2 regions of the Gottfriedia sp. NPDC057948 genome follow, and region 2 is predicted to be linked to the other one. Evidence: a T-box and tRNA genes for the amino acid it is inferred to sense, from the RefSeq annotation. Region 2 holds a T-box; the other holds one or more tRNA genes.
What was found. The T-box of region 2 lies ahead of ACFVRR_RS23135 (glycine--tRNA ligase). A T-box ahead of a tRNA ligase gene usually reads a tRNA of that ligase, here a tRNA-Gly.
Positions count from the first base shown of each region.

Region 1: it encodes a tRNA-Gly, which carries the amino acid that the T-box ahead of ACFVRR_RS23135 (glycine--tRNA ligase) is inferred to sense. The anticodon was not compared.

Region 1 covers NZ_JBHVPN010000007.1:42,763-46,185, forward strand. Annotated here, with positions in the region: gene ACFVRR_RS12805 (hypothetical protein) at 1-811, opposite strand, end outside; gene ACFVRR_RS12810 (DUF4240 domain-containing protein) at 928-1,485, opposite strand; tRNA gene ACFVRR_RS12815 (tRNA-Arg) at 1,699-1,772, opposite strand; tRNA gene ACFVRR_RS12820 (tRNA-Gly) at 1,776-1,849, opposite strand; gene ACFVRR_RS12825 (metallophosphoesterase family protein) at 2,086-2,589, opposite strand; gene ACFVRR_RS12830 (XTP/dITP diphosphatase) at 2,589-3,209, opposite strand; gene rph (ribonuclease PH) at 3,234-3,423, opposite strand, start outside.
Region 2 covers NZ_JBHVPN010000028.1:1,305-4,727, forward strand. Annotated here, with positions in the region: gene ACFVRR_RS23130 (Bax inhibitor-1/YccA family protein) at 1-204, opposite strand, end outside; gene ACFVRR_RS23135 (glycine--tRNA ligase) at 332-1,717, opposite strand; T-box leader at 1,798-1,977, opposite strand; gene ACFVRR_RS23140 (hypothetical protein) at 2,189-2,617, shown strand; gene ACFVRR_RS23145 (ABC transporter ATP-binding protein) at 3,065-3,423, opposite strand, start outside.

The sequences.
Region 1 (3,423 bases), on a different contig from region 2:
CTGGCATTGGGATAAAAGGAAAGTAAATTGTTATAAAGTGTTGGAAGTGTGTTTTTGCGATTTCGAAAGCAGAAGGGTCTTCACTTTCTAATACGTCACTTAATTTTTTTAATATAGCATCTACAAAGATCTTATGTTCATCGACTGAAACCGATGTATTCCAAATCATCCTTTGGTTTACTTTGTTAAGTTCAAAATCTTTATCGATTGATTGTTCTTGTAAAATAAACAAAATAAAACTTTGAATTAATGGATTTGCTTTGGTGCTTTTTAATATTTCGCTTATTTGATCGATAACAAGATTACAATCTAAATTTCTTAATTCATTAATTAATTCAAGTTGCTTATCAATCGGCTCAGAATTTTCAACGATTTTATGTAAATTAAGAACTTCACCCTTAATGCCTTCACGATCTGAAATTACTTTCTTTGATAATGAGAGCATCGCTTGAAACTTATCCATCTGATTTTCATCAATCCGTTTTTGAGTGAGTAATTTTTTTATATTTTTTTGTAATTCTTCATATTCTTTTAATTGAAATAAAATGCTTATGTACACTTCAATTGCTTCATCACTCTCAAAAGGCCCGAAAACTAAATCCTCACATCTTTCCATAGCTTCTTTAGCCTGATTTCCTTCTAAAAGACACGCGACTGCAGCAAGCTCTGTTTGTGAATTATGCTCATTCATTTCTTTTAATTGATTACATAACATTAAAGCTTTACTAAAATTTTTTTCTTCTAATGCTTTTTTGCCTAAATTTATTATCCGATCCTTCAGTTTAGGAAAAAAGACAATATTGTCTTCCATGTTACTCTCCCCTAACATTTGTTATTTCCTGCACAAACTAGTTATGAAAAAGTGTATCATGAATTAAAATTATTTAAAATATTAAAGATACGTGTATGAATGAATCTGTTTTAGCTTTAGTACCCTAACGGTTTATTGCCAAATCTTTTCCATAGCTTTGGGAACTTAGCTTTTAGTTCGTCTTTTGATTTCCAATCGATTGATAATTGTTGTTCAGGATAATCATAGCCTTTACTCTCAATTAATGAATTGAACTCATTCCACAATTGATCATCCCAATCATCATCGCCTTTACGCTTGATTGTATACGCTTGTAAAGCTAGATCTAACATATCTTCCAATTCTGGCGTAAGTCCTTCTTCTTCATAAACTGGAAAGATGTATTCAGCTAAATAATCTGGGTCATTTAACGTTTTCTTGTAAACTTGTTCTCCTTGTCCAATTAACCAAGCTCTAAAATGTACAAATGAATCCTCAGAACAGCCATCCATGATGATCCATGCAGCTCCTAAAAGATTTGTAGTATACGCTTTGGAAAAATAAGTTTCAAAATGAATTTCAAAACTAGCTATCTCTTCCTCTGTTTGTTTAGCTAAATGATTTATTACCCATTCATACGGTTCTTCAACAATATGCATTTTGGATATTAAGCTCCAAAATCCATTTTCATTCATTTATATCACTCCACTCTTTTTATTTATACTAAAATAACATAACTAGTATAAATTTAATGATGACCTAAGACTTCTATTAATTAATAAGAACCCATCCTAATTTATATAGTAAACGTAAATCATCATATTATTTCAAAAGTTCCTTAATTAAAAGTAATTAAAATACAAAAAAAGACACTTATTTTACATTTCGTAAAACAAGTGTCTTTTGGACGTCCTGAGAGGGATTCGAACCCCCGACCGACGGCTTAGAAGGCCGTTGCTCTATCCTGCTGAGCTACCAGGACATATGGAGCGGGTGATGGGAATCGAACCCACGACCGAAGCTTGGAAGGCTTCTATTTTACCATTAAACTACACCCGCATATTTGTTATTTATTTTTAGTTTCTTTGTGACATCACCCTGTCGACATAATTTAGTATAGTCGTTATGGAAATTAAAGTCAACACTTTTTTAAAACTTTTTTCCAAAATAAAGGAAAAAATTTTAAAGTTGTATAATTACCTTAGTTTATTAAGGTTTTCCGGCTTTTAGTACACCGAATTTTTTTGTTTTTGATAAGGTTAGTAGCGTATAAGCTACTAACCCCCATTAATTCATTATAATTTAAATGAAGTAGAAGTAAGCACTGTTCCATCTGTATTATAAAAAGTAACACTTGCTTTCTTATCAACTGTTTCAAGAATGGCATATGTCTTTTCTTTTCGCATTCTCGGTAATAAAATGCTGCCAGGGTTAATAAAAAGCACACCATCAATTACTTCGGCTCCTAATACATGTGAGTGACCGAAGCAAGTAATTGTTGCTCCAACTTCTTTACAACGATAATACAGCTTTTGTAATGACTGTTTTATTCCATGTAAATGACCATGTGTTGCATAGATTGTATATTCATTCCCACGGTGAATAAATTCTTCAGGGAATTCTCCTCTGAAATCACAATTCCCTCTTACAACATTATAATCCTTTAGTTCCTTAGCATTTACTTCTAATTCCGAATCTCCACAGTGTATCATTAAATCTACACTGTCTCGATATCGTTCGGCAATTTCTTGCAATGGTTTTGTCAATCCGTGGCTATCACTTACAATTAGTACTTTCATTAATTTGATCCTCTAAATAAAAAATCTTTATCTTCTTTATTTATAACATTCATTAATGATTTAATTGCATTTGCGCGATGACTTAAGCCACCTTTTTCATTTGTTGTTAATTCAGCCATCGTTTTATCTAATTCTGGCAAAAAGAATATTGGATCGTAGCCAAAACCATTTGTTCCTCTTTTTTCATTGGCAATATATCCTTCAACTGTACCATGAACAGTGATTGTTTCTTTACCTGTAACCGCTAAAGCTAAAGCACAATAAAATCGCGCAGTTCTTTTTCCAGGAAAAACACCTTCTAGTTCACTTAATACTTTTTGTAAATTATCTTCGTCACTTTTATGTAATCCAGCATATCTGGCAGAATAAACGCCTGGTCTACCTTCAAGTGCATCCACTATTAAACCGGAGTCATCTGCAATGACTGGCGTATTTAACTCACTCGCTAAATACTCAGCTTTTAAAACCGCATTTTCTTCAAATGTAGTTCCTGTTTCTTCAATTTCTTGAATTTCAGGAAAGTCTTTTAAAGACTTAACTTGAAATCCCATCGGGTTAAAAAGTGCTTCAAAATCCTTCACTTTGCCTTTATTATTTGTCGCAATAATGATTGTTTCCATCCCTAAAGCCTCTCCTCGAAATGATTATTGAAATTTAATACCTTCTTGTAATAACACTTCTTTTTGTTTTTCAATTAGAGATTTAATGCCTAATTCACCCAAAGATAGTAACTCATTTAATTCTTCTCTTGAAAATGTTGCTTCTTCACCAGTACCTTGCAGTTCAACAAACTGTCCTTTTCCAGTCATAATAATATTCATATCAACACTTGCA
Region 2 (3,423 bases):
GAATGCAACGATTAAACATCCAATAAACACTTTAGAATTCAGGGTTCCAGTAGCCGTTAGATAAAATGAGTATCCTGCTGTTGCGATTAGTAAGATTAATGCGATAATTGTTTTACCAATTGTTCCACCGATCGTCATCGCTTTAGCAGCATGTCTTGATTTCGTTAATCGTTCAGAATTTAAGATAGGATTTGAACTCCTCATTTAAACTCCTCCTTTATTTTATACCTTTATTTTACCATTTTTAGTAAATTTCTTAAACTTTAAACAAGCTTTAGTAAAATATATGAAAAAAGATGTCCAAAAGGACACCTTATTTCTAAAAACTAAATTAAAATTTAATTTTATTTGCTAAAAATGATTGTAATTCACTTATTGCAACACGAGTTTGCTCCATAGTGTCACGGTCACGAACTGTTACTTTTCCGTCTTCAATTGATTCGAAGTCGTAAGTAATACAGAAAGGAGTACCGATTTCATCTTGACGTCTGTAACGTTTTCCAATTGAACCAGTTTCATCAAAATCAACATTGAAATCTTCTGCTAAAGAAGCAAATACTTCTTGTGCATTTTCTGATAATTTTTTAGATAATGGTAAAATCGCTGCCTTATATGGTGCTAATGCAGGATGTAGACGCATTACTGTACGAGATGTACCATCTTCTAATGCCTCTTCTTCATAAGCATCAATTAAAAATGCTAATGTCACACGATCTGCACCTAATGATGGCTCGATACAATATGGAACGTATTTTTCATTTGTAATTGGATCATGATATGTGAAATCTTCTGTTGAATATTCCATATGTTGTTTTAAATCATAATCTGTACGAGACGCAATGCCCCATAATTCGCCCCAACCAAATGGGAATTTATATTCAAAGTCAGTTGTCGCGTTACTATAGTGTGATAATTCATCCGCACTATGTTCACGTAAACGAAGATTTTCTTCATTCATACCTAAAGCTAATAGCCATTTATTAGCAGTTTCTTTCCAATAAGAATACCACTCTAATTCTTCACCTGGTTTACAGAAGAATTCCAGCTCCATTTGTTCAAATTCACGAGTACGGAACGTGAAATTTCCTGGTGTAATTTCGTTACGGAAGCTTTTACCTATTTGAGCAATACCAAATGGTACTTTCTTTCTCATTGTACGTTGAACATTTTTGAAGTTTACGAAAATACCTTGAGCTGTTTCTGGACGTAAGAAAATTTCATTCGTACTTGACTCAGTAACACCTTGGAATGTTTTAAACATTAGGTTAAATTGACGAATATCTGTAAAATCATGGCTACCACAATCAGGACAAGCAATTTTATGTTCCTCAATCAATTTAGCCATTTCTGAAAAGGGAAGACCATCAACGATTATTTCCATTCCTTTTTCTTCAAGTGCATTTTCGATTAATTTATCAGCACGATGACGAGCTTTACAATTTTTGCAATCGATCATTGGATCATTAAAGTTACCAATATGACCTGAAGCTTCCCAAGTACGTGGATTCATTAAGATTGCAGCATCTAATCCAACATTATATGGACTTTGTTGAACAAACTTTTTCCACCAAGCTTTTTTCACATTATTTTTTAATTCAACACCTAGTGGACCATAATCCCACGTATTTGCTAAACCACCGTAAATTTCAGATCCTGGAAATACAAATCCTCTGTGTTTAGCATGACTTACTATGACATCCATTGTTTTTTCTGACATTTCATCTACCTCCAATTTTCAATTGTTTTTTGAAAATGCAAGAATGAAATAAAAAAGCTCTCATCCTTAGGCATTTTCTGCCTAGGGACGAGAGCTGTATGTGCACCCGCGGTTCCACCCTAGTTGACAATTAAAAAAATTGTCCACTTTAAGAATTAACTCAGGAATGCCTTTCGCTAAAGGTTTTGATTGAGCTCACACTATCCTCAATTCGCTATACAAAATTATCTTTAGGTACTTCTTTCCGTCAACGTTATATGTAATAAATAATATGTTGTTATTTTAACAAAGTGACAATGATTAAGTCAAATATTATTATGAACAATTTTGATAAAAAAATACCGTGAATTTTTTGAATATTCCAGGGCATATTTCATGTAAAGATAAAACCTTTACAGTATGAGCATTAATTGGTATGATAGAAAAGTTGTTTTATTTATATACCAATACTATCAGAAGGGAGTGCTAGTTTTGAGTAGCAGCATTTTTTTAAAGAAAAAGAAACGTTCAGCAGTATTGCTTGATAAACATCATTCCATTCGTTTATTAAAGACAAACAAAAAGCGAATCGTGAACAAAAGAAACAATAAAATAAAAGGGTTCGAACAATTACTTGTTAGAGAATTAAACGAGGAAATGATTTCATCTTCAAACAGTACGGTAAATGAAATTTCTGAAAATGTAAATTCAGTAGTGATCGAAGGACTTCCAGTAACATTTCTTCTAAAGCTTGGAAAAGAGTTTTTCTCAGATTTAGAAGCAGTGAAGTACTATTATAATAGTAAACATGAAGATTTTTACAAGAATCGTAGTTTACTAGAGGAATCACTTCAATCTTCAATTAACAATGCGTCAAGTGAAGAACAATTAAAAATTTCGGAATTTATTTCTAATAAATAATCATTATTAATGAGGGAATCCTTAAGGGGTTCCCTCTTTTATATTATTGGGAAAATCTTAGTAAGGTACCGACCGATTCAACTGCAAATAAACCTTAAAGTACAGCAAATAAGAAACTTAATAGTACAAATGAACGTTGAAAACTTGCAAATGAATGGCGGACTGCCAATAAAATCAGTGTATCTGCAATTAAAATCACCGAAGCTACAATTAAAATCAGCAAATCTGCAAATAAAATTACCGATTCTGCAATTAAAATTCACCAAATCTGCCATTTATCTTTATATAAGTCTGGAAATAGACTTAAAATGATCATTGCCTCCTAGATATCTACTCTTTATATTAATTTTCACACTCATTCACATCAAAAAAGAGATGTTCATATGTCAGTTGACCCGACTCATGATACATCCCTTTTCCTTTATCTATTTTTGATTTGCAGATTCATTAAGCTAAATAGGCTTTTTTCACTTCTTCATTATTCATTAATGTCTTTCCTTCACCAACCATTTGGATCTCACCAGTTTGAATTACATACCCGCGGTGAGCAATTTGTAATGCTTGGTAAGCGTTTTGTTCGACTAATAAGATTGTCATTCCTTGTTTATTTAGTTGCTCAATGATTTCAAATATTTGTTCAACGATAATTGGAGCAAGGCCCATAGATGGTTCATCTAGCATTAGCAAGGATGGTCCCATCATCAGTCCTCTACCAATCGCTAGCATTTGTTGTTCTCCTCCACTCATCGTACCACCTTTTTGGCTTAAACGCTCTTTCAGTCTTGGAAAATAATCAAATACCATTT